5 linked regions of the Parashewanella spongiae genome follow. The protein of the gene in region 1 interacts with the protein of each later gene in a pairwise test. Links are inferred from orthologs where the notes say so. Each region holds a gene or a part of one and is shown in the gene's direction. Other genes may lie near its edges. The genes, in order: groL, mlaF, E2I05_RS07060, grpE and aceE.

The links.
Region 2: the proteins of groL (region 1) and mlaF interact in binary tests that used the Escherichia coli proteins (3 or more experiments, as listed by UniProt). The link is inferred for Parashewanella spongiae from one-to-one orthologs.
Region 3: the proteins of groL (region 1) and E2I05_RS07060 interact in binary tests that used the Escherichia coli proteins (3 or more experiments, as listed by UniProt). The link is inferred for Parashewanella spongiae from one-to-one orthologs.
Region 4: the proteins of groL (region 1) and grpE interact in binary tests that used the Escherichia coli proteins (3 or more experiments, as listed by UniProt). The link is inferred for Parashewanella spongiae from one-to-one orthologs.
Region 5: the proteins of groL (region 1) and aceE interact in binary tests that used the Escherichia coli proteins (3 or more experiments, as listed by UniProt). The link is inferred for Parashewanella spongiae from one-to-one orthologs.

What each region holds. Positions count from the first base shown.
Region 1 is NZ_CP037952.1:5,193,333-5,199,653, reverse strand. What follows is about bases 2,343-5,220. They hold groL (chaperonin GroEL), read left to right. Parts: upstream 2,343-2,895; coding sequence 2,896-4,545; downstream 4,546-5,220. Other genes in these bases: E2I05_RS20620 (co-chaperone GroES), read left to right, coding at 2,547-2,837. Also shown: E2I05_RS20625 (MATE family efflux transporter), read right to left, coding at 437-1,774; E2I05_RS20610 (hypothetical protein), read right to left, coding at 5,539-5,817; E2I05_RS20605 (hypothetical protein), read right to left, coding at 5,817-6,170.
Region 2 is NZ_CP037952.1:5,037,377-5,043,740, reverse strand. What follows is about bases 1-2,921. They hold mlaF (phospholipid ABC transporter ATP-binding protein MlaF), read left to right. Parts: upstream 1-1,015; coding sequence 1,016-1,828; downstream 1,829-2,921. Other genes in these bases: mlaD (outer membrane lipid asymmetry maintenance protein MlaD), read left to right, coding at 2,681-2,921; mlaE (lipid asymmetry maintenance ABC transporter permease subunit MlaE), read left to right, coding at 1,815-2,600; E2I05_RS19960 (KpsF/GutQ family sugar-phosphate isomerase), read right to left, coding at 1-651. Outside these bases: more of mlaD, read left to right, coding at 2,922-3,151; E2I05_RS19940 (MlaC/ttg2D family ABC transporter substrate-binding protein), read left to right, coding at 3,161-3,844; E2I05_RS19935 (STAS domain-containing protein), read left to right, coding at 3,844-4,131; E2I05_RS19930 (BolA family protein), read left to right, coding at 4,167-4,424; murA (UDP-N-acetylglucosamine 1-carboxyvinyltransferase), read left to right, coding at 4,444-5,703. UniProt on the Escherichia coli protein: Part of the ABC transporter complex MlaFEDB, which is involved in a phospholipid transport pathway that maintains lipid asymmetry in the outer membrane by retrograde trafficking of phospholipids from the outer membrane to the inner membrane.
Region 3 is NZ_CP037952.1:1,830,272-1,836,642, reverse strand. What follows is about bases 1,428-4,355. They hold E2I05_RS07060 (3-deoxy-7-phosphoheptulonate synthase), read left to right. Parts: upstream 1,428-2,326; coding sequence 2,327-3,385; downstream 3,386-4,355. Other genes in these bases: E2I05_RS07050 (hypothetical protein), read right to left, coding at 4,007-4,355; E2I05_RS07055 (hypothetical protein), read right to left, coding at 3,470-3,865; ppsR (posphoenolpyruvate synthetase regulatory kinase/phosphorylase PpsR), read left to right, coding at 1,428-2,164. Also shown: ppsA (phosphoenolpyruvate synthase), read right to left, coding at 1-1,226; more of ppsR, read left to right, coding at 1,352-1,427; more of E2I05_RS07050, read right to left, coding at 4,356-4,582; E2I05_RS07045 (TonB-dependent receptor plug domain-containing protein), read left to right, coding at 5,184-6,371. UniProt on the Escherichia coli protein: Stereospecific condensation of phosphoenolpyruvate (PEP) and D-erythrose-4-phosphate (E4P) giving rise to 3-deoxy-D-arabino-heptulosonate-7-phosphate (DAHP).
Region 4 is NZ_CP037952.1:1,025,026-1,031,375, reverse strand. Bases 1,294-4,200 are described here. They hold grpE (nucleotide exchange factor GrpE), read left to right. Parts: upstream 1,294-2,396; coding sequence 2,397-3,005; downstream 3,006-4,200. Other genes in these bases: E2I05_RS03710 (glycoside hydrolase family 172 protein), read right to left, coding at 3,319-4,200; nadK (NAD(+) kinase), read right to left, coding at 1,421-2,299. Also shown: E2I05_RS03725 (hypothetical protein), read right to left, coding at 535-960; more of E2I05_RS03710, read right to left, coding at 4,201-4,431; E2I05_RS03705 (RbsD/FucU family protein), read right to left, coding at 4,460-4,888; E2I05_RS03700 (sodium:solute symporter family protein), read right to left, coding at 4,897-6,350. UniProt on the Escherichia coli protein: Participates actively in the response to hyperosmotic and heat shock by preventing the aggregation of stress-denatured proteins, in association with DnaK and GrpE. It is the nucleotide exchange factor for DnaK and may function as a thermosensor.
Region 5 is NZ_CP037952.1:5,069,972-5,076,614, reverse strand. Bases 1-3,200 are described here. They hold aceE (pyruvate dehydrogenase (acetyl-transferring), homodimeric type), read left to right. Parts: upstream 1-333; coding sequence 334-3,000; downstream 3,001-3,200. Other genes in these bases: aceF (dihydrolipoyllysine-residue acetyltransferase), read left to right, coding at 3,013-3,200; pdhR (pyruvate dehydrogenase complex transcriptional repressor PdhR), read left to right, coding at 1-287. In the rest of the region: more of aceF, read left to right, coding at 3,201-4,668; lpdA (dihydrolipoyl dehydrogenase), read left to right, coding at 4,814-6,241; outer membrane-stress sensor serine endopeptidase DegS, read right to left, coding at 6,304-6,643. UniProt on the Escherichia coli protein: Component of the pyruvate dehydrogenase (PDH) complex, that catalyzes the overall conversion of pyruvate to acetyl-CoA and CO(2).

The sequences.
Region 1 (6,321 bases):
TTATGTCATCTACGTGAGCGCTCACAAGCATTAAACCTAGAAACATCAGTTGACTGCGTTCTCAAGCGTAGAAAAAAAGGCTGATAGTTAGGCGTAGCTTGCAGCAAGTAGTTATTCTACTTGCAAAAGTTACAACGCAGATAGCAGTCATTTTAGCAAGCTTGTGAGCGTAGAGCATTTCACTCATTGGATGAAAGCCATGATGATAAAAGCATCGTATTGCTCAAACAGTTACTCGTATACTCAGCGTTCAACTGGTGTTTTTAGGTTAATCACTTCGGGTTTAATTCCTCGCCCCTTGGGGCGAACTAACACAAAAGGTTTGTGTTTTGTCATACCAGCTACTTTCACTAAACAAGAAAAAGGCGCTAGGTTACCGACATAAAAAACTGTCGTTACTTCGTTTCCACCCTTCGCCGGAGTGATGATAACGCTGTTACTGAGTTGTAACTTCAATCCGTTTCGATAACACAAAGCATGCTCCTCCCATTAATAGGTTTGTTACTGGCAATGCCAATAGTAAACCTTTTACCCCGTCCAAGTACGAACCCAGCAATGCCAGTGGAAGCATCAGCAATAAAAGACGGCTTAAGTTAATCACTAACGAGCTTAAGGGCTTGTGGTAAGCATTTAATGATGCAGCAAAAATCATCACCACACCTAATGGACCATAAGCGCAAGGCAAGGCGATAATATAAAAATTCAGCCATTTAAGGACTTGTGGATCGGAGCTAAACAGCTGCGCGAGTGGCATCGAAAAAATAAACAGAGGAATATAAAGAATACATTGAAATAGCAAAATAAATTTAAGAGAAAACTGCAAAGCTTGTGATGCTCTTTCCTGTTGCCCAGCTCCCAAGTTTTGTGCAATAAAAGGCACTAAACTTGATGATACGGCCATCACAACAATCAAGGCTAATGATTCAATGCGAGTACCAGCACCAAAAGCGGCCACCGAAGAATGATCGATTCGAGCGAGCATCATCATTAGCACAGCATTAGCTAAAGGATTAATGAGGTACATTAATGCAGCGGGACGAGCAATGTGAGCCAGCTTTTGCCAATTCTGCTTGAGTCTCACTCGGTCATGTTCAGCAAAAATAACCAATTTTCGTTTAAATATCAGCAAATGGCCTGAAAAACCAATCGCCACTATCCAAGAAATAACGCTAGCAATAGCAGCGCCTTGCATTTCTAAGCGCGGAAAAGGGCCTATGCCAAAAATGAGCAATGGATCTAATACTAAATTTATTAGTGCGCTGATGGTCATGATCATGGCAGGAGAGCGAGTGTCCCCAGTGGCCCTTAGTCCTTGGTTTCCGACCATGAGCAGAACCAGTAATGGTGCGCCGAGATACCAAATGAACAAATAATCATTCACTAAAGGTAGGCTTTCGGCATTGGCGCCCATCAAAGTAAACAGCCAATGCATTGATGCGCTGCCGATCAAACAAAGCCCAGTGGCGACTAGAAAGCTGAGTAATAATGCATCATGTAAAAAAACTCGGGCATGTGGGGCTTGGCCAGAGCCAATTAAGCGGCCTAAATTAGTGGATACAGCAGCACCTACTCCAATAGCGATACTGATCACGATGAGGGTGACAGGAAAAGTAAAACTGATGGCGGCCAGTGGCACAGTCCCTAAGCGACTGATGAAAAACGTATCCACTAAATTAAATGCAAACACAGTAAAAATACCTAATAAATTAGGTAGGCTTAGTTTTAGCAAGACTTGACCGATAGGGGCACTGAGCAATCCGTGTTTATCTTTCATAAGTGACTATCGGTTAAAGTTCCATAAAATACGACTCATAAGGATACCTGATCACCTACAAAGCTCAGCTAACTTTGCTGTCACTTCAGCGTAGGCTGGAGTCCAGGGGCTGTTTATCTTTCAGGATTAAATTTTGTGCTATTTGAGCGTTTATCTGTTCAAGGCGTAAGCTGTGAAGCTTAGTCATCTAAGTGAACGGGTTACAACACAGAACAGTGAACGCTCAAAAGCATCTAAGACAGCGTAAATTGGTCATTTCTACTGCGTTATCGCTTGCTTATTTGGAATACCAAACCGCACAAGCTCTGTCTTGTATAAAACGACCAATTTATCGCTGCAAAAATAATCACGAAAGATAAACAGCCCCTAGTGTTTTTTCTTTTCTTGGAAAAGCCACTGGATACCAGCCTACGCTGGTATGACGATATAGTAACTATCTGTAATGACGATATAGTAACTATATTGTTCAATGCGCTAAACTAGCCTACAGTAACTTTGGCTGAGCATAATTGGTATTAGTCAGGTAATGATAAATAGAATTCTAACAAGTTTTCATCACAATGGCTTGAATCAAAATAAACGGAAAGCCTTTATGGGCTGATTTTCCAATTTTTTTATTTTCAAGCCCTTGGTATTTTTACGGCAGGCCCCATATCTCAATCATCAAGTCAGCCTATTCTTATTTTATAAGATAAACCAAGGTGTTTAAGGCTAAGAACATAGTATAAGTTGCCTGTAACTATAGGCTATTAATCGTCAGGAGAATCCATAAATGAATATTCGTCCATTACATGATCGCGTTATTGTTGAGCCGCTTGAAGTAGAGTCAAAATCAGCGGGCGGTATTGTATTGACTGGCAGCGCTGCTGAAAAGTCGTCACGTGGCAAAGTTTTGGCTACTGGTAAAGGTCGCATTCTAGAAAACGGTACGGTTCAAGCATTGGACGTACAAGTCGGCGACGTTGTTATCTTCAACGAAGGTTATGGCGTTAAGAAAGAAAAAGTAGATGGCAAAGAAGTATTAATCATGTCTGAAGCAGACATTCTTGCTGTTGTTGCGTAACGAGTAACGTAATAAACGATTCTTTTTCATTTAAACCAAATTCAGAGGATATATTCACATGGCTGCAAAAGAAGTCTTATTCGGAAATGACGCGCGCGTAAAAATGCTTAAAGGCGTTAATGTGCTTGCTAACGCGGTAAAAGTTACTTTAGGTCCAAAAGGACGTAACGTTGTATTAGACAAAAGCTTTGGCGCTCCACTGATCACTAAAGATGGTGTTTCAGTTGCAAAAGAAATCGAACTAAAAGACAAGTTCGAAAACATGGGCGCTCAAATGGTGAAAGAAGTTGCATCAAAAGCCAATGATGCAGCAGGTGACGGTACAACTACCGCGACGGTTTTAGCACAAGCTATCGTAACGGAAGGTCTTAAAGCGGTTGCTGCTGGCATGAACCCAATGGATCTTAAACGCGGCATTGAAAAAGCCGTTAAAGCGGCCGTTGTTGAATTAAAAGATTTATCTGAAGAGTGCAGCGATGAAAAAGCGATTGCTCAAGTGGGTACTATCTCAGCAAACTCTGACGAAACCGTTGGTGAGATCATCGCAAACGCTATGGCGCGTGTAGGCAAAGAAGGCGTTATTACGGTTGAAGAAGGCCAAGCACTGGAAAACGAACTTGATGTAGTGGAAGGTATGCAGTTTGACCGCGGTTATCTATCACCTTACTTCGTAAACAAACAAGAAACAGGTAGCGTTGAACTAGAATCACCATTCATCCTTTTGGTTGATAAAAAGATCTCTAATATCCGTGAATTACTGCCTTTACTAGAAGGTCTAGCTAAAACGGGTAAGCCACTACTTATTATTGCTGAAGATGTTGAAGGTGAAGCACTAGCAACACTAGTAGTCAACAACATGCGCGGCATCGTTAAAGTGGCTGCTGTTAAAGCACCTGGTTTTGGTGATCGTCGTAAAGCCATGCTGCAAGACATCGCAATTCTTACTGGCGGTACGGTAATCGCTGAAGAAGTTGGTATGGAGCTTGAAAAAGCAACTCTAGAAGATCTTGGTACAGCTAAGCGTGTAGTTATCACGAAAGACAATACAACCATTATTGATGGTACAGGAGAAGAAGCGCAAATCAATGCTCGCGTTACACAAATCAAGCAACAAGTTGAAGAGTCAACTTCTGATTACGACAAAGAAAAATTGCAAGAGCGTATGGCGAAATTGGCTGGTGGAGTTGCAGTAATTAAAGTAGGCGCAGCTACTGAAATCGAGATGAAAGAGAAGAAAGCACTAGTAGAAGATGCACTTCACGCGACTCGTGCAGCGGTTGAAGAGGGTGTGGTTTCTGGTGGTGGTGTCGCGCTTATTCGTGTGGCGTCTAAGATTGGCAACGTCGACGTTTCGAACGAAGATCAAAGACACGGTGTTGAAATCGCACTACGTGCAATGGAAGCGCCACTTCGCCAAATTGCGGATAACGCTGGTGAAGAAGCGTCAGTGGTTGCCAACAATGTGAAGAACGGCAGTGGTAACTATGGTTACAATGCGGGCAACGACACATACGGCGATATGCTAGAAATGGGTATTCTTGACCCAACTAAAGTGACTCGTAGTGCGTTACAGTTTGCTTCATCAATTGCTGGTCTTATGATCACAACAGAAGCGATGGTAACTGAAGAAGAGCAAGAAGCTCCAGCCGGCGGCGCACCTGATATGAGTGGAATGGGCGGAATGGGCGGAATGGGCGGCATGATGTGATAGGCCTAAACTAACCTAGTTTACTGTTTCAAAAGAAAAGCCGTAGTCTATGATTGCGGTTTTTCTTTTGTTACGGATAAACATGATTTCTCGTGACATCTGCGAAAATGGATATCTAATACCAATTACAGTAATTAATCCTAAAAACATCAGTTGACTGCGTTCTCAAGCGTAGAAAAAGTGGCTGATAGTAAGGCGTAGCTTGCAGCAAGTAGTTATTCTACTTGCAAAAGTTACAACGCAGATAGCAGCCATTTTAGCAAGCTTGTGAGCGTAGAGCACTTCACTCATTGGGTGAAAGCCATGATGATAAAGTCATCTTATTGACTCAAACAGTTACTCATATACTCAGCGTTCAACTGATGTTTTACCGTGAAAATAGCCGCTAACACCTATTCCCAAGCCTGTTAGTGAAAGCATAAAAGCTAAAAATTACTTCGTTTTTAGCTTTAGGTTGGAAATAATCTTCAAATCTCAGCGAATACAATTTTCATGGTGTAGGGTGATAGAAAAATAGTAGCCAAAGTAATCGCATATGACATCTATGCCTATCATGAACGTTTAGGTTAATCTCTCACTCAGCAAGAAATAAAGGTTTTCAGTACAAGGCGCATGTTCGAAGTACTATATTCCCTACGGCCGCCATACAAAACTGGCGTTCAACGCACTTAGTCTTTTGGCGGGATAATTCAAGAACGTGCAACGCAGTAATGGAAACCTTTAGCCTTGCCCTTCGGGAGCTTGTATGCACAAACTTTGGTTTATAAAGAATACTTCACAAAATTATCTCAACGTAGCAATGTAATAACGACAGTTTTGTATGTCGGTAACCACTACTTGCTGCTATTCATGCTTTGCTATCAGTAATTTTTTCTGCGTATATGAACGCTCCCAACCGATTTATTCAGGTTAAATAAAAATGCAGTTAACATTATAATATTGTCGTTGTTCTATGATGCGATCATACTAAAAAGTGTGCTCGCGAGTATCAAGTTAATGGCTATACTCGCTCAATACTATCATTCCTGAGTTGAATTTATCCTCGATAAACTCAAGTCTAAATTCATCTTTGAGAAAACTTATCATTCCATTTTTTAACGTATTATTGCCATGGTATCCAGTTATGATCGATGTTATCTTGGGTTCATTGTTTTTTTTGTGGTAACAAAATAATAATCTTGCGAAAGCTAATGGAACACCTCGAATATGTGTACCATCGCCTGAATGTCCTTCGAAGATTTTATCCATATGTAAATCTATACAATGATTCATTAAACCAACATTTTTTTATATATTCCTTGTGTTATCCCTTTACCAATCATGTTTGCGAAATTATCTTTTTCAAGCGGCGCAAGTTGAGCATGTACTTGTGAAGGAGTACTCATGTTACATTCGTTCATTATTTTTTCTAAATACCATATTTCAGTGTCAAATTTCTTAGCCTTTATACATACTTTAATAAAGGCATTGTAAATGGCAACATTAGGCTTGATGCCCCATTGTTGCATTAAACTGTCTGTATCTGTATCGTTCAATACCAATGATTTGGCTTCGGCATAACGCTCCATTTCAGCACAGGCTGTCAGCAAATTCAGGCAGGTGATTTGATTGGCCTTTAATGACAAATGAGGTGCTATTAGGGATCTAGCATTTAAAAATCTACCGCAATTGGAGTGATTGTAAGATCCCACTTTGGTAATTCACTATTTCTGACTATTTTACTTTCCAGCTCTTCTTTTTCTTTGTTATTGAGCTTGACTCCTTTTGAGTAAATTT
Region 2 (6,364 bases), 150 kb from region 1 along the record:
TTCATAGACCAAAGGTAGCTGAACGCCTTTGTGCATGATGTCACTGACTTTTAAGAGTAATTTACGACCCAACATGCCACCCGGGTGAGAAAGGGCGAAATCATCTTTCGTGAAACCACGAGCTTGCAACAGAGCCACGGCTAAGGCATCGCCCATTACCAGTGTTGCTGTGGTGCTAGATGTTGGCGCTAACCCAAGTGGACAAGCTTCTTCGGGTACTTGAATACACAAATGGATTTTGGCGTGGGTTGCCATTGTTGAAGTGGGAACACCTGTGATGGAAATGAATGGAATGCCCATTCTTTTTATTACAGGGATTAAAGTAAGAATTTCAGAAGATTCACCAGAATTTGAAATCGCAATAACAATATCATTTTTAGATAATACCCCAAGATCCCCATGACTGGCTTCTCCGGGATGAACAAATACCGCTGGTGTGCCTGTACTGGCTAAGGTTGCAGCAATTTTGTTGCCGATATGGCCAGATTTGCCCATCCCCATGACAATGACTTTGCCAGAGCATTGTAATATTAGCTTGCAGGCGTCTTCAAATTCGTCAGAATTTACATATTGATACAAATTGTCCAATGCCGCTTTTTCAATATCGATTACTTTACTGCCCCATTTTTGGAGCTGGGTTTTATCGGCCATATTTGTCTCTTAATACGCGGCGTCTATTAGCGGAGCTAACAGATCCTAGATCTAATAAACAGTATTTTCGCTGGTATTGACATAAATTGAAAGTATCTTAATCAATAGTCGTCATTCTCTCAGGTGTTATGACTCCTATTATCAATGAAAGTGCTTACTTGTACTGGACTTACGGTTTATTTTTATTCTTGAACTGAGCTGATAAGCGCTCTTTAATAATCTTTTTTGTCGCTTTCATTATCAAACAATGAACTCACGCCGAATTAATCTGTCTTCATTGATTACAGTTATACATTTACGTACAATTAATGACTTTCTCGATTACAGTAGGCGCGGTTAACTTACTGATTATATAAGGCCCGGCATGGAACAAGATACTCCAACACTGGTAGAAGTTCGCAATATGAGCTTTAGCCGTGGCTCACGTGTTATTTTCGACAATATCAATCTTACGATCCCCACAGGTAAAGTCACGGCCATTATGGGCCCCAGTGGTATTGGCAAAACAACATTATTAAAATTGATGGGCGGCCAACTTACACCTGACTCAGGTCAGGTACTCTTCGATGGTCAAGATATCCATCAAATCAGTCGTAATGAATTATTTCAGTTGAGACAGCGTATGAGCATGTTGTTTCAAAGTGGTGCGTTATTTACGGACATGAACGTCAGTGATAACGTCGGTTTTGCCTTGCGTGAACACTCAAAGCTACCAGAATCGATCATTAAAAAGATTGTGTCGATGAAGCTTGAAGCGGTTGGATTACGAGGCGCAGGTCAATTGATGCCCAATGAGCTTTCAGGTGGGATGCAGCGCCGTGCCGCTTTAGCTCGTGCCATCGCTTTAGAGCCTGAACTGGTGATGTACGATGAACCCTTTGCGGGGCAAGATCCGATTGCGATGGGCGTACTCGTTAAATTAATTAAAGAGTTATCTGACTCATTAAACTTAACCTCCGTTGTTGTGTCTCATGATGTAACCGAAGTATTAAGTATTGCCGATTACGTTTTTGTTGTGGCCGATAAAACTGTGATTGCCCAAGGCACTCCGGACGAGCTTCAACAGTCTGATAATCCGCAGCTACGCCAGTTTATGGGAGGCGAGCCTGATGGCCCTGTCCCGTTCCATTTTCCGGCAGAAAGTTATGCAAAGGAGTTAATACGTGAGCATTTTTGATCGAATCGCATCATTGGGTCGTAGCGGTATTGAAATGATCACCAATCTCGGTAATGCAGGGTTGATGTTGTGGGGGGCAATTGCCCATTGGCCACGATTCAAAAAAGGCACACCGATGTTGATCAAACAGCTTTATGTTGTTGGGGTTCAATCACTTGTCATCATTACGATTTCAGGTTTATTTATCGGCATGGTATTAGCCTTGCAAGGCTACACCATTTTGGTTGGATTTGGCACAGAGCAAAGTTTAGGGCCCATGGTGGCGTTAAGCTTACTGCGTGAGTTAGGTCCTGTGGTGACGGCGCTATTGTTTGCTGGTCGAGCGGGCTCAGCATTAACGGCTGAAATCGGGTTAATGAAAAGCACAGAGCAACTTTCAAGCCTAGAGATGATGGCGATAGATCCACTGCGACACATTATCGCTCCTCGATTTTGGGCTGGCTTTATTAGCATGCCTTTATTGGCACTTATTTTTACCGCTGTCGGCATTTATGGCGGATATTTGGTTGGAGTGGAGTGGAAAGGCATTGATAACGGGGCGTTCTGGTCTATATTGCAAGCATCGGTTGAATGGCGACAAGACATCGTTAACTGCTTAATAAAAAGTGGTATTTTTGCCATTGTTGTGACGTGGATTGCGTTATATCGCGGCTATAAGGTAATACCAAATCCTGAAGGGATCAGCCGAGCGACTACGCAAACCGTTGTACAAGCAAGTTTGGCCGTTTTAGCACTTGATTTCTTATTAACGGCGCTGATGTTTGGCAATTAATGCCAAATAATAATTATTTAATATGACGAACAATGGAATCTGTTCGTTTTTATGAGTTTATTGAACTGTGGTAGGCCTATATGTTGACACGTAAAATTGAATTTTTAGTTGGGATGTTTTTATTATCGGGTTTGGTGGCTTTTCTGGTTTTAGTCTTTAATGTCGCCAATGTTAAAGTTAGCTCAGGTGACGATACATATAGCCTTAGCGCGCATTTTAGTAATGTTGGTGGTTTGAAAGTACGTTCGCCGGTAAAAGTGGGTGGCGTGGTGGTGGGTCGAGTGAGTGACATTCACCTCGATCCTGAGAAATTAGATGCCATTGTGACCATTCAAATCGACAAAACTTATGATCAATTCCCTGAAACCAGTAGCGTAGCTATTCAAACATCTGGTTTGCTTGGGGAGCAATTTCTTGGATTAACGCCGGGTTTTGTTGACGATGACATTGCGATGCTTACCGATGGTGACAAAATCGAAGATACACACTCAGCGTTGGTTTTAGAAGATTTGATAGGCCAGTTTCTATACAGCACAGGCAAAAAAGATTAGGAGTTTAAGATGTTAAAATTGATGGCTCGTGTTTTATTACCACTGACCATGCTATTAAGCTGTGGACAAGTGATTGCAGCCAGTGCTGTAAATACGCAAGATCCTTATCAAATGATTGAACAAGCGGCGAAGAAAACCTTTGCGCGCTTTGATGCGGATCAATCGAAAATTAAGGCTGATCCTAATCATTTGAAAATTATCATAGAGCAAGAATTATTGCCTTACATTGATTACAAGTACGCCGCTTATAAAGTGCTTGGTAAGTATTTGAATAAAACTACAAAAGCACAACGTGCCGCTTTCGCTCAAGCGTTTCGCGGTTACTTAGTCAGTACTTATGCGTCAGCATTTACGGCTTATACACATCAGAAAGTCAGTTTCGCTCCCGCGAAAAAATTTGATGATGAGAAATTTGTCAATGTTGCGGTACAGGTCATTGAAGCAGGACGACCGCCAATTAAACTCTCTTTTAAAGTGCGCCGATTGATGACGGGCAAACGTAAGGACAAAAAACCAAGAGTTGGCGATCAATGGAAAGCGATAGATTTAGTAGCTGAAGGTATCAGTTTATTACAATCTAAACAGTCTGAAATTGGTGGTTTAGTTCAAAAAGAAGGTATTGAATCAGTCATTAACATGCTAAACGAACGTGCTAAAGCGAGCGTTGAAGCCCAGAAAGCGAGCAGTAAGTAATGGCTGAGTTCCAAAACTACAACAATTATTGCAAAGTGACAGGGCGGCTAGCACGCCAAGATGTTGTGACGCTTTGGCCCAAGCAAGATACTTTGCTTGCGGCTGAAGTTGAGTTGATGGATTTGTCAGCACTGGAGTTTATAGACAGTTCAGGCATTGCTTTTTTGTTTCATCTCGTAGAGCAACAGCAGCAAGCCAACAAGCCATTGAAATTAATTAATCCCGCCGAACAGTTACAACCGCTAATAGCTCTGTATAATCTACAAACATTATTTAGCGAAGCTTAGCCAATCCTGACTTCATTTTTAAGGTAGTACATCAGATGGAATGCAAACAAGTAGAAGATATCCTGCGCGAAAAACTTGACGTAGAAGAGCTGTTTGTTAGCTCAGAGGGCACTCATTATAAAATTATTGCTGTTGCTGATTTTTTTGGTGAACTATCGCCAGTGAAACGGCAACAAGCTATTTATGCTCCATTAAATGAGCATATTGCCAGCGGCGCACTGCACGCATTAACAATCAAGACCTTCACTCCCGAGCAGTGGAAACGTGAAAAAATCTTTAATATGCCAGCATAATTAATAATAGAGAATTGATGTGGATAAACTGACCATACAAGCCAGTGCACCCTTAGCTGGCAATGTTGTTATATCGGGTGCTAAGAATGCGGCCTTACCGATTTTGATGGCGGGCGTATTAGCTGAGACTGATTTTTTTGTTTCGAATGTTCCTGAATTAAGAGATGTGAAAACGAGTTGTAAGTTACTGCAATGCCTCGGTGCTGAAGTTACTCATAATGAAGATGGCCAAGTTCGGATCTCAACCAAAAACCTAGATCATTTTTGTGCGCCTTATGAATTAGTGAAAACCATGCGTGCATCCATATTGATCTTAGGGCCACTACTAGCTCGCTATGGCACAGCCGATGTATCGCTTCCTGGTGGTTGTGCCATTGGTGCAAGACCTGTGAATCTTCATTTGCATGGTTTGGAACTAATGGGTGCGAAAATTGACGTTGAAGACGGTTACATCAAAGCTCGTGTCGATGGCCGCTTGAAAGGTGCGCATATCTTTATGGATACCGTCAGTGTTGGAGCGACGGAAAACTTATTGATGGCGGCTTCATTGGCTGACGGAGAAACTGTCATCGAAAACGCTGCCAGAGAGCCTGAGGTTACCGATCTTGCCAATTGCCTTGTGACGATGGGCGCAAAAATTTCTGGTATTGGTACCGCTAAGTTAGTTATTGAAGGTGTTGAAAAGCTGAGTGGTTGTGAATATCGGGTTATGCCAGATCGCATTGAAACCGGTACCTTCCTTGTCGCAGCGGCGATCACTCGTGGACGGATCCGATGTTTAGATGCAGATCCAGCCTCATTAGAGTCGGTCACTGTTAAGCTTGAAGAAGCAGGTGCACAGATCACTAAAGGTAAAGATTGGATAGAGCTTGATATGCACGGGCGCCGTCCCAAAGCCGTTAATATTCGTACCGCGGTGTATCCGGGTTTTCCAACGGACATGCAAGCTCAGTTTTGCGTAATGAATGCACTGGCTGAAGGCAGCAGTACCATTACTGAAACCATTTTTGAAAATCGATTCATGCATGTGCCTGAGCTGATCCGAATGGGAGCTAGCATGGAGCTTGAGGGTCACACTTGTATCATTCATGGAATTGAAAGCTTGAAGGCTGCTCCAGTAATGGCGACAGATCTGAGAGCGTCTGCCAGTTTAGTGATTGCGGGTTTGATGGCTGAAGGGACTACACTGGTTGATCGTATTTATCACCTTGATCGCGGTTACGAGCACATTGAAGATAAGTTTAAAAAGCTCGGTGGCGAAGTGGTTCGAGTAAAATAACCAGATATTAGGGTCTGTTGATCTTTCGTGATTGTTTTTGCAGCGATAAATTGGTTATTTTATGCAAGGCAGAGTTTGTGAGGTTTGGTTATTATCGACATACAAAACTGTCGTTACTTCGTTTCCAAATAAGAAAACGATAACGCAGCACCTTTGATTTAGAAAGAGCGACCAATTTACGCTCTCTCTTTTCTCGATGCTTTTGAGCATTCACTGTTCTGTGTTGTGACCAGCTCACTTAGATGGCTAAGCATCACTGTTCACGCCTTGAACAGATAAATGCTCAAATAGCACAAAATTTAATCCTGAAAGATCAACAGACCCTAGTTCAAGTTAAAACTCTGTCGATATCTTGAGCCCTACGCTCATAATACCAATTACAGTAATTAAATTCCCAGCTCAGAGCTATGTATGTGTTCAAAGTACAAGTGAAATTGATGAAGACATAGTTATTACCGACATACAAAACTGTCGTTATAACATTGCTACGTTGAGACAGTTTTGCGTAGTAATTTGGACACATACAAGCTCCCGAAGGGCAAGGCTAAAGGATTCCATTACTAGGTTACAAGTTTTTGAATTATCCCGACAAAAGCACGAAGTGCGTTGAACGCCAGCTTTGTATGGCGGCCGTTAGGGTATATAGTACTTCAAACTTGCG
Region 3 (6,371 bases), 3.4 Mb from region 1 along the record:
ACGATAGCGCTCGCACGCTTCATGATAGGTTCCCAGTCAGGATCTGTCATGTCTGTGACTAACACATCACCCGGTTGGATTTGATCCATATCGTCAATTGAAGCAAGTACTTTAGCTACGCCAGAACCAACCTTATGACCAATTGCACGACCTTCGCTTAACACTTCACCACGTGTTTTAAGATGATAACGTTCAATCAATTGAACATCTTCACGGCTTCGAACTGTTTCTGGTCGTGCTTGAACAATATAAAGCTTACCGTCGTTGCCGTCTTTAGCCCACTCGATATCCATAGCGCGGCCATAATGCTTTTCAATGATGACAGCTTGTTTAGCAAGTTCCATAACTTCTTCATCAGTCACAGAAAATTCACGACGTAACTCAACATCAACATCTTCAATCTTAACTTGTTTACCATGACCAACATCATCAGAGTAAACCATTTGGATCATCTTACTACCAACATTTCGACGAACAACAGCTTGATGACCTTGCGCTAAGATTGGCTTGTGAACATAAAATTCATCTGGATTAACAGCGCCCTGAACAACCATTTCGCCTAAACCAAACGATGAGGTGATGAAGACTACATCATTGTTACCTGACTCAGTATCCATTGTGAACATTACACCTGACGCCGCTTTGTCAGAACGTACCATTCTTTGAATGCCAGCAGATAAAGCCACACCACGGTGATCGTAACCTTGGTGTACGCGATAAGAAATCGCACGATCATTAAATAGTGAAGCAAAAACGTGTTTAATCGCAACCAAGACTGAATCAAAACCTTTCACATTTAAGAAAGTTTCTTGTTGACCAGCAAATGAAGCGTCCGGCATATCTTCTGCAGTTGCAGAGGAGCGGACAGCAAATGAAGCTTCTTGAGTTTCTGAGGCAAGCTTGTTGTAGGATTCGAGGATCGCTTGCTCTAATTCTGGTTGGAAAGGGGTATCGATAACCCATTGCCTGATCTGTGCGCCAACTTTTGCAAGTTGATTTACATCATCAACATCCAATGTATCTAGGATGTCATAAATCTTCTGGTTAACTCCACTTTGTTCTAAGAACTCATTAAATGCATGAGACGTTGTTGCAAAGCCTCCAGGAACTTGTACACCAGCATTCGATAAGTTGCTGATCATCTCGCCTAGAGAAGCATTTTTACCGCCAACCAAGTTGACGTCGCCCATGCCTAATTCCTGATACCAGAGTACATATTGTTGCACAGTTCTATCTCCGCAAGTTTTATTTCAGTGGCCCCTTCACACGAGGGCAGAGGCATTCTACACTCCGTCACAACAGGCGTAAATCTATAATTTTATTTGTAATTTTATTACTACATGAGGCTTATATGGCACCCCAAGTTTTTTTTATTTCCGATGGTACGGCCATCACAGCAGAGGTATTTGGACACGCAGTTTTATCACAATTTCCTATGGAATTTGAGCAGGTTACCATTCCGTTTGTAGAAACAATCAAGAAAGCTGAAGCCGTTCAACGGCAAATTGATGATTGTTTTATTACAACAGGATTGCAACCACTCGTTTTCCATTCCATCGTAAAGCCAGAGATCAGAGAGATAATTTCAAACAGTAAAGGAGCCGATTACGATTTTCTCAACACTTTTGTTGCGCCATTGGAAGATCAGCTGGGGATAAAAGCAACGCCCAAAGTTCACCGAACTCACAGTAAAGAAAATGCCAGTTATGAAAGCCGTATTGATGCGATAAATTACTCATTGGATAATGATGATGGGCAAACCCTCAAACACATGGATAAAGCTGACATTATTTTATTAGGTGTTTCACGTTGTGGTAAAACGCCTTCAAGTCTTTATTTGTCAATGCAGTTTGGAATAAAAGCAGCAAACTACCCGTTTGTGGAAGATGATATGGATAACCTTAAACTGCCTGAGAAGCTGAAACAAAATAAAGATAAACTATTTGGTTTAACAATTGATCCTCAGCGCTTACATGAAATACGCCAAAGCAGAATGCAAAACAGTCGTTACTCATCTCTAAGACAATGCCGTGTAGAAGTTAAAGAAGTCGAGATGATGTTTAAGAAAGAACGCATACCCTTCATAAACACGACCAATCATTCTGTTGAAGAAATAGCCACAAAAATTCTTTACACAACTGGGCTAGAAAGACACATGTTTTAAGATCGATTTATTCGTATTTTTATTACAAAATAAACATCGATTAAAGCAAAAACAGAGCACAGCTGCTTACTTTTAATACAAATAGCACTGTGCTTCACTCCACGATTCGTTATAATCCTGTCCAATTAGGCAAATTTTGCCGTTTTATTGTTTGGATGTTGAATGACCATTAAAACCGACGAACTAAGAACTGAGCTACTTTGTAAAGTAATTTCACCTGCACAATTGGCTTCAGAATACCCACTTACTTCATTAGCTGCTGATTATCTCGTCCAGCAACGTAAAGAAGTTGAAGCAATTATTGAAGGCAAAGATCAACGTTTGCTCGTTATCATTGGACCTTGTTCAATTCATGATACTGAAGCAGCACTCGACTATGCACAACGTCTTGCAAAGTTGCATCATGAACTCAAAGACGATCTTTGCATTGTGATGAGAGTCTATTTTGAAAAACCTCGAACTATAGTCGGCTGGAAGGGACTAATTTCAGATCCTGACTTAGACGGTACCTTTAGTCCAAATAAAGGCTTGCGTAAAGCCCGACATTTACTACAGCAGATTACAGAGCTAAAACTACCTATTGCTACTGAATTTCTAGATATGGTCAATGGTCAATATATCGCTGACTTGATCACTTGGGGAGCCATTGGTGCCCGTACGACAGAAAGTCAAATTCACCGTGAAATGGCATCTGCTCTTTCATGTCCTGTCGGCTTTAAAAATGGCACGAATGGGAATATTCAAATCGCTGTAGATGCTGTTCGTGCCGCCCGAGAGCCTCATATTTTCTACTCGCCCGACAAAGAAGGTGCAATGGCTGTTTTTCGCACATCTGGTAACCCTTATGGTCATATTATCTTACGCGGCGGAGCAAAGCCAAACTATTCTGCAGAAGATATTGAACACTCCAGAAAACAACTCGCAGAAGTTAACCTATTCCAACGCATGGTTATCGACTTTAGTCACGGTAATAGTAATAAACAGCATAAAAATCAGCTTAATGTAGCCGATGATGTTTGCACTCAGTTACAAAATGGTAGCACCGCTATTGCTGGAATTATGGCTGAAAGTTTCATTCTTGAAGGTAATCAAAAAGTCGTTAATGGAAAAGAACTAGAGTACGGCAAAAGCATTACTGATGCCTGTTTGCATTGGGAAGATTCTGAACTCTTGCTTCGTAAGCTTGCGAATGCTGCTCGAGCTCGTCGACTGAAAAGATAAAGTACATTCAATTAAACCAATAAAGAAGAATATGAAATTAATGTCATACTCTTCTTTATTTCAAGATAAAACCTGTATAAAAAATTACTGAATGTTAAGGCTATTTGAAGGTCTGCTTTTAGTTTTACAGTTTTTTGTAAAACCTTCTTTTAACAATGAAACAGGTTTAAACCCTAACTTTTCGGCTTCAGGCACCTTACCTTCATCAATACTGTGCACATTAATATGAAGTCCGCCTGCGCCGCAAACACTTATCACCGCCATCCCATTGATGTCACCACAGGTTGATGAGTAAACGTTAATCCCTTCTTTTTCGAGAAGCCGCTCTGTCTGCTTAACGGTTTTACCACCACCCATGCATTGAACAGAACCATCATTGATATATACATCAACTTTACTACTGTCCTGGGCTGATAGATTTTCACTCATACTACAGCCCATCAACAATACCGATGAAATTAACATTATTTTCAGTTTCATGTACTTATCACTAATTTAGACATTTGAATCAAGAATAAGAGAAAACTAAAACCTTAACAAGTAAGCTCGTACATTTTGTTGATAAAGGCATTGAGCACTCCCCATATCAAGCTAAAGACACTTACACATGAATCCGTAATGTTACTTAGAAATCTCCCATGAGCCATCGCTTTTTAAACATGCAATTCCGAAGGCCTGCTCAGTGCTTCCTCCGACAGTTATTGTCTGTTGATATTCTCTACACAATTGGCCTGATTCATTAGTGCCTTCTTTAGTTGCAAGCACTTGTCCATTAGCTTTATCTGTATTCCATGTGATAGCTTTACCTACAGGCGCTGTAGTGGCCGATATTTGTGCTTGCTCATGTTCCCGCTGAGCTTGCTCATCGATGTTATCAAGAATTTTTAAACTTATTGCTGTAAAAGCAAGCCACTTCCAAGCCGAATCGTCCACTAAAAATCGACCATATCCAGGGTAAGAGTGACCAAACCTCCTGTGTATTCTAATGTTTTTATAAGTTCTTTTTCTTGGAACAACAACTATTACTTTTGGACGTTTTGTTATATTCCTTTTTGGCTTTGGTTTGACAACAACCACTGTTTTTCTATCCGAATTAGCTAAGCGCCTTTCTGATGAGTAAGCTAAGTTTATATTTAACGAAAATACAATAGAAATTAGGAAGAAAAACTTACACATATTAGATTTCATTATAGTCATAGTCATCACTCAAAAATCAGAAAAGTTTATAAAAAACAGCGAACATGCATCTAAACATGCATCTATTCGTTTTATGAAAGCGCTAGACAAAATATCACCTCTTAATACACGATTATTAAAAGGTAAGATTGAGTAAAATAAAATAAGTTCAATTTACATTTAATTTTCAAATAATGTTCGAACTCAGGCTAACACTTTAAGTGTGAAATCGTAACAACCATAATTTTCAATTAATTACGCAGATAAAATTAAAAAACCACGACATTTTAAAATGTTAAAAGTTTCAAAAAATCAAGCTTACTTAGTAATTTTTAGACATGTGTCACAAAACTATTATTTTCTTTGTAATTTAAAAGTTAATGGAAATTATATTTATAACTCTATCAAAACCATCATCTATATAACATTAATACCGCAACAATATACATTAAACAATATTATCTACTGCACACATACAGCTCTTAAAACAATATAAAAACAAATTACCAACATTTACAAATAAACGTTAAATATATGGTTAATTGACGAAATAAACATTGGATTGCAATACTTTAAGAGCAGAAAAAATAAACATAAAAATAATATTAGGAACATGCATTCAATGAAGAAATATTCTAAGTTAGCTATTGCGATAAATGTTTGTATTGCAACATCCGCATCAAGCCTTCTAGTCAATGTCAACGCATCCGCTCAAACCAAAGAGTCGGCTGATCCAGTTGAAAGAATTGCTGTTACAGGATCTCGGATTCAACGCAAAGATATGGAAACAGCTTCTCCGATAACCGTTATCAATGCAGCATCAATTCGTGCAGAAGGTTTTACCTCTGTCGATGAGTTATTACAAGCGCAAACTTCTATGGCGGGAGCGGCTGTTGGTTCGAGCACCAATAATGGAGCCGATGGTGTTGCTCAAGTTGATCTCAGAGGTATGGGCTCTCAAAGAACGTTGGTATTATTGAACGGTCGCCGCATTGTCAATTCAGGTTCTGGTGCCGATAGTTCTGTTGATCTAAACTCTATACCTGTGGCGATGATTGCACGCGTTGAAATACTCAAAGATGGGGCTTCTGCTGTATATGGTTCTGATGCTATTGCTGGCGTTGTAAACATTATTACAAAAAAGGATTTCGACGGCTTTCAGCTCGATGTACAAGCTGGTGCAACGGACAAAAGTGACGGAGAAAATGGGGAAATAAGCGGCTTATATGGCTTCAATACCGAAACAGGGAATTACACTCTCGGCGGAGCTTACTCACGTCGTGAAGGCGTTGTGCAATCAGACAGAGAATGGACAGATCCAGGCAATAGCTCATTCATACCAACAGGCTCTTTAGGCGGCAAAGTGCAAAATGACCAAGGTGAATGGGTTGCACGTGATACGGGTTACGACTATACCCAAGATAGCTGGTATCAAACTCCAAACGAACGATTTAGTATTTTTGCTAACATGACGGAAGAGTTGAGTAATAATTTAACAATAACCAGTGATTTTTTATACACTAAACGTAAATCAAGCCAACAACTCGCCCCACAGCCTGCCAATGTTATGTTGAATGTGTGTAATGACCCGAATATTACGGCTGATGAATCTTGCATATCTTTAGATCAATCAATGTTAGACGGCGGAATTGCCGCTGATGATACAGGACGGGTTAATTATCGCCGAAGAATTACTGACGCTGGACCACGCATATACTCTCAAGATACAGACACCTATAGACTTTCAGCAGGTTTAGCTGGTTCTCTGGATATTAATACCGGAATGGATTGGGATGTTTCCTACACCTAC
Region 4 (6,350 bases), 4.2 Mb from region 1 along the record:
CTATGCGCCCTACTTTGCGTCTTGTATAGCACTAAACCTGAACACAATAATTATCAAAAAACTTATCGACAGGTACTTAGTTGTTACCGACATACAAAAATGTCGTTATTACATTGCTACGTCAAGACAATTTTGAGAAGTATTCTTTATGAACCAAAGTGAGCATATACAAGCTCCCGAAGGGCAAGGCTACAGGTTTCCGTTACTGCTTTGCACGTTCTTGGATTATCCCAATAGTACTTCGAGCTTGTGCCTTGTACTGAAAACCTTTATCTCTTGCTGAGTGAGAGATTAATTACTGTAATTGGTATAAGTGTACCGAGTTGTCGACATAAGTAATTGACTTGAGACAAGTGGAAACTCAAGTGTAGAGGTTTTGAAGAAAAGAGGGATATAGGAATAATCGATATATTCGTGCAGAGAGTTCTATATTTGCAGACTCAGCGTATTCTTTCTATAAATGACACCAAAATAAAAATGCAAAATAATTGATTGGATTGCCGTTTAATTAAGTTATTGGTGATTACTTTATGACTATCTCACGGTTTTTAATTCAAGCAGTTGGAGGTTAATAATTTGCTTTTTTGTTTTTAAAGCGTTCAGCTGTGCATTTATAGATGCAATTTGTCCAGGATTTATATCTCTTTTGAGTCGTGAATTAAGATTCTTAATTTTTTGATTAATGCTTGTTAGTTGCCTTTTAAAGTCCATATTCAGATGCAGTGCTTTTACGTTTGTTCTGGCAGTTTGATTCTGCACTCTAGTTGTTTTTGGTGAGTTTAGGAGCGCTTCGTGAGGTATAGCTTGTTCTTGATCTGTTAATGAATTTGACTCAAGCAAAGGAGAGGTGATATTTCGCTTTCTACGGTCAACAGCACTACCTCGTTCCTGCTTAGGCATGTCTTGTGTAACCATGAAATAGGATGAGCTACTGTTCAAATTAAGTCCTAGAAATGACATAACGAAATCCTCATCGAATTAATGATGTTGAGCCTAAATAAATCGGTTGAATGCACAATTTAACTCTAATTTATTGAAGTTAAATTCAAAATTAAACAACCCGAATTCACCCATCAGGTGAGTGCTGAACATTCATATACTTACCAAAATCACCGCTAGCTGCGTTATAAATTTTGCAAGTAGAAACGAAGTAACGACAGTTTTGTATGTCGGTAACCACTACTTGCTGCTATTCATGTCTTGCTATCAGTAATTTTTCTGCGTATATGAACGCTCCCAATAGATTTATTACGTGCTGAAGATAACTTCTTTTTGGCTGAAGCGCTAATAATAGAAAATTACATCTAATAACAATTTTGCTTGTTAAAGTATTTTCTGTGGAAAAAATAAACACCTATGGAAACAATACTGCCATAATAAGCAACCTTAATCGATAGAGATTTACTGCTAAAAGCTACAATCAAAACAGTTTACTGCCCCAACCAAGTTTATTCCTAAGAACATGAAAATAATTGTGCCCATCAGGATGAATAAGGCGAAGCCTATCAGTGCTGCGACGAATGATGATTTCGTCACCGGGCAAAACGGCTAAATGCACATGACCATCACAGCTCACTTCCAAGTTATCGCCATTATCGGGTGAAACCAGCAACTTTATCGTGCTATTGGCATCTACAACAATCGGTCGGCAAGATAGAGTATGTGGAAACATTGGCACAAGGATCAGTGCATCAAGATTTGGGGTTAAAATTGCGCCGCCAGCGGAAAGCGAATATGCAGTAGAGCCTGTGGGTGTTGAAACAATCATGCCATCGGCGCGTTGGCTATACATGAATTTGTCGTCAATATAAACTTCAAATTCAATCATGTGGGCAATTTTACCGGGGTGTAGTACGGTTTCGTTTACAGCGGTATTACTTGACTTGAGTTTGCCGTGACGATGTACTTCTGCTTCTAGCAAAAAGCGATGCTCGGTTTCAAAATCACCTTCTAATACTTTACTTAAGCAACTTTCGAAGTTCTCGGGATCTAAATCCGTAAGAAAACCAAGGTTGCCGCGATTTACGCCGATCACGCCGATATCGAAACGAGATAACACTCTAGCCGCCCCTAGCATGTTGCCGTCACCTCCAACGACAATAGCAAGGTCGCATTGGCGCCCCAATTCAAGCAAGCTAACTGGAGTTGCTGTTGTATCAATATCTTTAGCAACTCGCTCTTCAATTACTACGTCTAACCCTTCTTCTCTTAACCAGTAGTTAAGTGCTTTAAGAGTAGTATTTGTATCTTGATGATGCGGCTTACCGATAAGGCCGACAGTTTGAAATTTGGTTTTCATATAATATTGATAGTCGCTTTACACTTGAAACGCTAGAATTTATCCCCATAATATGCCCAGAGCATGCAGAAACAAAGTATTTTTAGCTGGAGTGGAAATGAGTAACGAATCAATCAAGACAGAAGAAGACCAGATGGAAGACGTTGTAGCAGAAACAGTTACTGAAGAAGCAAGCTTAATTGACGAATTAACACAAGCTAGCTTTCGGGTTGAAGAGCTTGAACAGGCTCTTTCAGAAGCCTCAGCTAAAGTTGATGAGCAAAAAGATTCGGTTGTTCGCGCTGCCGCTGAAGTCGATAATATTCGCCGTCGTGCAGCACAAGATGTCGAAAAAGCACGTAAGTTTGCACTCGAAAAGTTTATTAATGAACTACTTCCAGTATTAGATAATATGGATCATGCCGTTGCTGGTTTGAACATTGATACGGAAGAAGGTGCAATGAAAGCACTACATGAAGGTGTTGAATTAACACGTAAGAGCTTATTAAGTGCCGTAGAAAAATTTGGAGTGAAAGAATTGAGTCCACAAGGTGACGCTTTCAACCCAGATCAACATCAAGCCATCGGTATGCAGCCAAGTCCTGATTTTCCAGCTAATACAGTTATGATGGTGATGCAAAAAGGTTATTTATTGAATGACCGTTTATTACGCCCTGCCATGGTGATGGTGTCGCAAGGCGGTGCCAGTGTAAATACTGAAGCTTAATCTTCGATTACGGTTTACAGTATAATAAAGGGCTGATTTTCATAATCAGCCCTTTATTAGTTTTACGTTTTTGAAATCTAGTCTGTAAATGGGGGAAAAAGTTTAACTTTTACCTGAAACCTACAAAGTTCAGCTAACTTTGCGGTCACTTCAAAGTACGCTGGAAACGAAGTAATACCATTAATTACAATATCGTGCCTAGGTATCTTGCCAAGTGTTAGCTAACATTTTTAACGTCAAGTTTTAGCACTTTACTGCGTTGCAATTCCGCTTAGATTGCTAAAACAACGGCTCTGAATAAGCAAGTTTCTGGTCAGTTTGTTGATAGTTCATCCCGAGTTTGAAGTAACTTAAACGGAACTGAAGGCAAAGTTTGATACCAAAAAGCAACAGCGGAAACATCATCCTGCCTAGGTCGATATTTTCTGTTTTTGATATCACCATCCCAATTCGCAAAATCAAACCAGCCTAATACTTGGCAAGTCACCTTTAAATGATGCTTAAATCGTATTGGATCTGGGATATGCCAACGGTACATCCCAAATCGTGTTTGAGATTGGTAAACACCGTCTGGACGGATAACTTGTGGGACACCTGCAAAAAGAGAATTATAACGGCTGTAAGCACTTTCCTTTCCAGGCTCAGCGACACCTATATCATAATTATGAGAGCCTAAAAAGTAGTCTTCTGTTCCCGTACCGCAAATGGTAGGGTAAGTTTTGTCATCGTCGATATAAAATTTAACTTCACCTTCACCCCACCAACCTGGCGAGTTAACACCCCAAGCCATATATGTTCCAATATAATGTCCTTGCCCTTCTATATTATCTACAATAGTGAAGTCAGTTTTCGGCTCAGTTGGATTTTGTCGCTGAAATGACGCATGAAAGTAAGCACAATGTTTATCAATTTCAGTTTCTGAATAATCAACTTGATAATAAATTTGTGTGTCGCAAGTTGAACGATTTTCTAATGTTATTTTAGCTCGACTACGAAAAGGCATTTCCCAAAAACAGTTATAGGACTTACCGGGAAGTACGGCTACAGGCATTGAATTTACCTCAGCATAATGTTCCCATCCATTACAAAAAAAATCCCCTAATGGTACTTCAACTGATGGGTGAACTTGATCGTCCCAATACATGCGCAATATTAAATCTCGGCCTTTCACATCTGCCAGTTTTGTCAGCCAAATGTGTTGAATCATGCCCTGTTTATTTATATCTGCAAGTGTGAAAGTCTCACCGGCTTTTAAATCTATCGAAGGAGAAACTTTCCAGCCAACACCCAACTCCCGAGAAGGAATAGCGCCCGTCCCTGTGGTTGCCATGCCGCCCTTCCCTGCTTCTCCTGAAAAATTTTCAGGAGTGATAGATCGTGATCTTGCATTGGATAAATGAGAAAGACTGCCTAAACCATTAAACATATTGTACTCCTTGGCGTTGTTATTTTCCCTAGAAAATAATCCCTTTGGTAACAATGATATTGCCATATAAACGGGTTTCACCTGTCTGAATAATGGTAAAGCAATCTTTAGCGGCTTGGTAAAAAGCATGCCGTTCTAGTGATTCAAAAGGGGAGCCTTTAGATGGTGACTGCGAAACAATGGTTTTAAAGTCATTAACAATTTCCGGTACTGCATCAGGTTTATCAACTACCTTCATCGTACAGCATGGTGCTGCTACAAAAGTATCTAAAGGTAAGACAGACAACACGGCTTCCAAAACGGTAGTTACACTTAAGCCTGCTAATGTAATAACTTCATCATGATTACTGTTTGCTGGAAAGTTAGCATCTACTATCGCTAAAGTATCACCGTGCCCCATTGATCGAAGGCTATGCAAAATATCTGGTGTTAAAATTGGATTAATATTTAGCAGCATTTTAGTCCCTATTGTGCAATATTATTTTGTATCGGAAACTCTTTTAATTTGCGAATAATACTGGGTAACTTTTGTTTAATAATGAACCCGAAAAAGCCAGCTAAAACAAGATTGATGATAGCAAGCTGCAATTGATCAAATATAAAGTAACCGATTGAAAAAAGTAAACAATAAATAAATCCAATACTGCTAATACAAGCAATAGTATTATCCTTTATTCCAGCCGATACTGGTTCAACTTGTGTTTCAACTCTAACACGTTCCCATCCTGAACCATGAATACGAAGCTGCTGATAAAACCGTTTTGTTTGCTCACTTGGCCCTTTTCTTGATGTAAACAAAGTGACAGTTAAACAAAGGACTAAAGTGATGACTGTCGTAATAAGCATTCGAACAGCAAACCAATGCTCACCCTTTTCATCAGGTAAAATCCAAAGCATGGCGTTGCCAATTACTGCTGCACCGATCAAAGCAGATATTTCTGACCAAACATTAATTCGCCACCAATACCAACGCATGATCAGCACTAAAGAAACCGGTGTAATAATAACCGCAATGTACTCGTAGGCAGAGAGAATACTGGTAAGTTGGGTGGTAACTAATAGTGCGATACCCGCCAAAACTAACATGCTATAACGTGCGACTTTTACGTAGTGATGCTTTGATTTATTTTTAGCAATAAAAGGTTGGTAAATATCATTTACGAGATACGATGAGCCCCAATTAAGCTGGGTATCCAAAGTACTCATAAATGCGGCCAGTAACGAGGCAACCATAACCCCTTTAAGCCCTACAGGTAAAAAGGAGTCAATCATCTGCGGATAAGCATGCTCGGCATCAGCCAATGCAGGAAAATAGATCAATGAAGCCACGCCAACCACAATCCAAGGCCAACTTCGAATCACGATATGGCAAAAAGCAAACCAATAAAGGCTCAGCATGGCATCTTTTTCTGTACGGCATGCCAATGTGCGTTGTAGATAAAATGAAGATCCAGGTGCTGCATTCCACCAGCCTATGACTAGTAAGATAGCAAATGTGGCGGTTTTTAAATCCCAATTAAGTTCAGGAAAAAAGTTTAGCGTGTCCGTTTTAAATCCCGGGGCTTGTTGTAATGCGACCGCAATACCACCTTGAGGCAATAAATCAACATACACGATGACCGCTAATGCAATCGCGCCCACTATGGCTAAACCGAATTGAATTAAGTCTGTATAGACGACACCGTATAAGCCTGATAATGCCGTGTAAGCAACCGCAGCGACAGACAATAGAATTAAAATGGCTGTTGTTGCCGTAATAGCACCAAAAAGTGGAAGTACGAACAGTGGTTCTGATGACAGCCCTAGAATCGCAACGATGATTTTTGACATCGCGAGAGTGACGGAGGCAATGATAATGCTATTGATAAATACACCATCAAAGAGTGCTTTGAATATTCTTAATCCGTCGACAAAAATAC
Region 5 (6,643 bases), 120 kb from region 1 along the record:
AGGCTTCTCACAATGTTGCCATGTTGCATTTAGTGCTTAGTCTTGAGCCTGTATTACACAAAAATGTCGCTCAAAATTTAGTATTGCTGAGCCGCCGTGAAGACGCGGCTAAAATGGCTAATCAACATCGTAGAGCGTTGTTGGCTGCCATTGTAGAACGAAACCCACAATTGGCGCGTGAAGCCTCTAATGAGCATTTAAGCTACATTGAAGAAGTCATGTTATCCATGCGGGAAGAAGATAGCCGGTTGCAGCGTAGTTTGCGCCGATTGAAGAGTGGTGATTAGGCGCAATTGCCTGATACCTAAATCTGATAGAGAGAAGGACAGTGTCATGTCTGAAGATATGCTACAAGACGTAGATCCATTAGAAACTCAAGAATGGCTTGACGCCATGCAAGCTGTATTGGAGCAAGAAGGTCCTGAACGGGCTCATTATCTTTTAGAAAAGATGATTGATAAAGCACGCCGCAATGGTACTCACTTACCATATACTGCAACCACGGCTTACATAAACACCATTCCAGCCGGCCAAGAGCCAAACATGCCGGGCAATCAAGAAATGGAGCGCCGTATTCGTGCGTTAGTTCGTTGGAACGCGCTTGCTATGGTATTGCGTGGTTCAATGAAAGATCTTGAACTGGGCGGTCATATATCAAGCTTTTCATCAAGCGCGACGATTTATGATGTGTGTTTTAATCACTTCTTCCGTGCGCCAAATGATAAAGATGGTGGTGATCTGGTTTATTTCCAAGGTCATATTGCACCGGGTATTTATGCACGTTCATTCCTTGAAGGGCGTTTGACTGAAGAGCAACTCGCTAATTTCCGTCAAGAAGCCGATAGTAAAGGTCTGTCTTCTTATCCTCACCCTAAACTGATGAGTGATTACTGGCAGTTTCCTACAGTTTCTATGGGTCTTGGTCCTATCCAAGCAATTTATCAGGCACGTTTTCTTAAGTATTTGACCGATCGTGGTATTAAAGATTGTTCAGAGCAAACGGTTTATTGTTTCTTAGGTGATGGTGAGTGTGACGAGCCAGAAGCATTGGGCGCCATTGGGCTTGCGGCTCGTGAAGAATTGGATAACCTAGTTTTCATTATTAACTGTAACCTACAGCGTCTTGATGGCCCTGTGCGGGGTAACGGTAAAATTATCCAAGAGCTCGAAGGCGAATTCCGCGGCGCAGGTTGGGAAGTGACCAAAGTGATTTGGGGTCGTTATTGGGATGCACTATTAGCTCGTGATACCAGTGGTAAGCTATTGCAGTTGATGGAAGAAACCGTTGATGGTGAATACCAAAACTGTAAAGCTAAGGGTGGCGCGTATACGCGTGAGCACTTCTTTGGTAAATACCCAGAAACGGCAGAAATGGTCGCTAACATGTCTGACGATGACATTTGGCGTTTGAACCGTGGTGGTCATGATCCAGTTAAAGTATACGCCGCATTAGATAAAGCGAAAAAGACCAAAGGTCGTCCAACGGTTATTTTGGCTAAAACTGTGAAAGGTTATGGTCAAGGTGATGCTGGTGAAGGTAAAAATATCGCCCATAATGTGAAGAAAATGGCGGTGGATTCAGTACGACACTTCCGTGATCGTTTTGATATTCCAGTACCGGATGACAAATTAGAAGATATTCCTTTCTACCATCCAGGTGCCGATTCACCAGAAATCAAATACATGATGGAGCGTCGTGATGCGCTTCATGGTTCAATGCCAAAACGTCTTGAGCAATTCTCTGAGCAAATCAAAGTCCCTGAACTGAACATCTTTGATGCGGTATTAAAAGGTTCAAATGGGCGTGAAATTTCATCGACAATGGCCTTTGTTCGTATTTTGACGGCATTGCTGAAAGATAAAGGCGTTGGACAAAAAATCGTTCCAATCATCCCTGATGAAGCACGTACATTTGGTATGGAAGGTTTGTTCCGTCAAGTGGGCATTTATGCACATGAAGGTCAAAAGTACGTACCGCAAGATAAAGATCAAGTGGCTTATTATCGTGAAGATAAAACCGGTCAAGTGTTGCAAGAAGGTATTAACGAGCTTGGCGCGATGTCATCTTGGGTATCAGCGGCCACCAGTTACTCGGTGAACGATACACCGATGATCCCGTTCTATATCTACTACTCAATGTTCGGCTTCCAACGTATTGGCGACATGGCGTGGGCAGCTGGTGATATGCGAGCGCGTGGTTTCTTAGTCGGTGGTACTTCAGGTCGTACAACGCTTAATGGTGAAGGTTTACAGCATCAAGATGGTCACAGCCACGTATTGGCGAATACCATTCCGAATTGTGTTACTTATGATCCGACATACGGCTATGAAATCGCTGTAGTAGTACAAGATGGTATTCGTCGCATGTACGGTGAGAATCAAGAAGACGTATTCTACTACTTGACAACAATGAACGAAAATTACGTTCAGCCTGAAATGCCTGCGGGTGCTGAAGAAGGCATTGTCAAAGGTATTTATAAGTTAGAGACTGTTGAAGGTTCTGGTAAAGGTAAAGTCCAACTTATGGGTTGTGGCACTATCCTTGAGCAAGTACGTAGCGCGGCGCAAGCCTTAGCAAAAGACTTTGGCATTACAGCCGATGTGTTCAGCGTAACCAGCTTCAATGAACTGACCCGTGATGGTCAAGCCGCTGAGCGTTGGAACATGCTAAACCCGACTGAAACACCAAAAACAGCGTACATCAGTGATGTCATTTCTAGCGATAGCCCCGCAATTGCAGCGACAGATTACATGAAAGTGTACGGTGAGCAATTACGTGCTTATATGCCTACGGACTATAAAGTATTAGGTACTGACGGCTTCGGTCGCTCTGATAGTCGTGATAACTTGCGTCATCATTTCGAAGTTGATGCGAAGTTTATTGTAATCGCGGCATTGAAGAGTTTAGTTGATCGTGGTGAGCTGCCAGTGGATGTGTTAACAAAAACCATCAAAGAATACGGCATCGACACTGACAAAGTTAACCCGCAATACGCGTAAGAGGGAAACCTAATGGCTGAATTAAAAGAAGTATTAGTTCCTGATATAGGCGGGGACGAGGTGCAAGTAATTGAATTGTGTGCAGCGGTAGGCGATAGCTTAGCAGCAGATGACTCAATTCTTACTGTAGAAAGCGATAAAGCGACCATGGATATTCCAGCACCTTTTGCTGGTACCTTGGCCGAGTTAAAAGTAGCCGTAGGCGATACCATTTCTGAAGGCACCTTAATTGCCATGATGAGCGGTGAAGCCTCTGCAGAAGCGACTCCTGCTGCTGAAGAAAAAGCAGAAAAAGCAGCAAAAGCAGCAAAAGCAGCGCCTGTTCAAGCTGAGTCAGTTGCGCCAGTTGTTGACGAGGCACCTTCTGTTATGGACATTACGGTTCCTGATATTGGTGGCGACGAAGATGTGCCAGTAATTGAAGTTTTGGTTGCTGTGGGTGATACCATTGAAGCTGAAGCTGGCTTGGTAACACTTGAAACCGACAAAGCGACTATGGATGTGCCTTCATCGCACGCTGGTGTGGTGAAGTCAGTTGAGTTATCGGTAGGCGATACAGTATCCCAAGGTACACTTGTAATTACCCTAGAAGTTGCTGGCGAAACACAAGCCGCCGCTCTTGCTCAAGCACCTAAAGCCGCTGAAGTGGAAGCACCAAAAGCAGCCCCTGCTAAGCCTGCTTCTGCGAGTAAACCACCAGTGCCGTATCATCCAAGTGCTGGAACGCCAGTATCTACCGGAGTTGTACACGCTTCGCCTTCTGTTCGTCGTTTAGCTCGTGAGTTTGGTGTTGATCTTACTCAAGTGAAAGGCACAAGTCGCAAGGGACGCATTGTAAAAGAAGACGTTCAAGCGTATGTGAAGTATGAACTGTCTCGCCCTAAAGCAACGGCAGCATCGTCGGTTGCTGGTGGCGCTGGTGGCCTGCAAGTGATTGCTGCACCAAAAGTGGATTTTGCTAAATTTGGTGAAGTGGAAGAAGTGCCATTGAGCCGTATTCAGAAAATTTCTGGGCCAAACTTGCATCGCAACTGGGTAACGATTCCTCATGTAACACAGTTTGATGAAGCTGACATCACAGAAATGGAAGCGTTCCGCAAGCAACAAAATGAATTGTTAGCCAAACAGAAGCAGAATCTCAAAATTACTCCGCTTGTGTTTATGATCAAGGCCGTGGCTAAAGCACTACAACAATTCCCTGTCTTTAACTCAAGCTTAAGTGCTGATGGTGAATCACTGGTAATGAAGAAATATTACCATGTTGGAGTTGCGGTTGATACGCCTAATGGTTTAGTCGTGCCAGTGGTACGTGATGTTGACCAAAAAGGCATTCATGAGCTGTCACGAGAATTAATGGAAATCTCTGTTAAGGCTCGTGAAGGCAAGTTGAAATCAGCGGATATGCAAGGCAGTTGTTTCACGATTTCAAGCTTGGGTGGTATTGGTGGTACAGCCTTTACGCCTATTGTAAATTATCCTGATGTGGCTATTTTAGGAGTGTCTAAGTCTGAAATTAAGCCTAAGTGGAATGGTAAAGACTTTGAGCCTAAGCTTATGTTGCCGTTATCACTTTCTTATGATCACCGAGTGATTGACGGAGCCATGGCAGCACGCTTTAGTGTGACCTTATCTGGTATCTTGTCCGACATTCGTACTATGATTTTGTAATACCGATTAAAGAGGCTGCTGTAAAGGCAGCCTTTTTGTTGTGCTTGGCAATAAAGCCAATGTAAAATGCGCTCACCTTACAAAGCTGAACATGTTCAGTTGGCAGGTGCGCCCTCCAACGGAATGAATGAAATTAGAGGAAAACATGAGTAAAGAAATCAAAACTCAGGTCGTCGTATTAGGTGCAGGCCCTGCTGGTTATTCTGCTGCATTCCGCGCCGCTGACTTAGGTCTAGAAACTATTATCATCGAACGTTTTAGCACCTTAGGTGGTGTTTGTCTAAACGTAGGTTGTATCCCTTCTAAAGCACTACTTCATGTTGCTAAAGTCATTGAAGAAGCGAAAGAAGTGAGCCATCATGGTGTAGTTTTCGGTGAGCCACAAATCGACCTAGACAAGCTTCGCAGCTACAAAGAAAAAGTGATTGGCCAATTGACTGGCGGCTTAGGCGGAATGTCTAAAATGCGTAAAGTGAACGTAGTTAACGGCTACGGTAAATTCACAGGCCCTAATACGATTGAAGTAGAAGGCGAAGACGGTAAGACAGTTGTTAACTTCGACAACGCTATCATCGCGGCGGGTTCTAAGCCAATCCAACTACCATTCATTCCACATGAAGACCCACGTATCTGGGATTCAACTGACGCACTAGAATTGAAAGAAGTGCCTGGCAAGCTACTTGTTATGGGCGGCGGTATCATTGGCTTAGAAATGGGTACTGTGTATGAAGCATTAGGCAGTGAAATTGATGTGGTTGAAATGCTCGATCAAGTGATCCCTGCGGCTGATAAAGACGTCGCTCGCGTGTTCACTAAGCAAATCAAGAAGAAGTTTAACTTGATGATGCAAACCAAAGTGACTGCGGTTGAAGCGAAAAAAGACGGTATTTACGTATCAATGGAAGGCAAAAAAGCGCCTAGTGAGCCTGTACGTTATGATGCTGTTTTGGTTGCTATTGGTCGTACGCCAAATGGCAAGCTACTCGATGCCGAAAAAGCCGGTGTTAATGTTGATGAGCGTGGCTTTATTAACGTTGATAAGCAAATGCGCACAAACGTATCGCACATTCATGCTATCGGTGACATCGTTGGTCAACCAATGTTGGCGCACAAAGGTGTGCATGAAGGTCACGTAGCGGCAGAAGTCATTTCTGGCTTGAAGCACTTCTTCGATCCAAAGGTTATCCCTTCTATTGCATATACAGCTCCTGAAGTAGCGTGGGTTGGTCTTACTGAGAAAGAAGCTAAAGAGCAAGGTATTAACTTTGAATCTGCGACTTTCCCATGGGCAGCAAGTGGCCGTGCCATCGCATCTGATTGTGCAGATGGTATGACTAAGCTTATCTTCGATAAAGACACTCACCGTGTGATTGGTGGTGCTATTGTAGGCGTTAATGGTGGCGAATTACTTGGTGAAATCGGCCTAGCAATTGAAATGGGTTGTGATGCAGAAGACATCGCTCTAACTATCCATGCACACCCAACATTGCATGAGTCTGTTGGTCTAGCGGCTGAAATCTACGAAGGTTCTATTACTGATCTGCCAAATCCAAAGGCAAAGAAAAAGAAGTAATTGATTCTTAAATATAAAGCCCTCGCTATGAGGGCTTTTTTATGGGTCATTGGTATAAATATTTACTGCTGTGGAATATTGACCGTAGACTTTTCGGCAACGGTAACCGTTAAATCCATTGCTAAACCACGGCGTATAATACTGAGTACAACCTGAGTACCGGGTTTTGTTTCAGCAATACGATCACGAAGCATCCATACGCCAGCAGGGCCTGCTGGAACCACTTCTTCTCGATATTTTATGACCACATCACCTTTACGTAATTGTGCATGGAAAGCTGGACTGTTTGGCTCGATGTCAGTGGCAACAACACCTTCGAGGTTCTTTAACCCAAGCACTTGAGCGTATTTGGGGGTTAGACTTAAGGCTTGACCATTGAAACCGATCGCACCACGGATTACC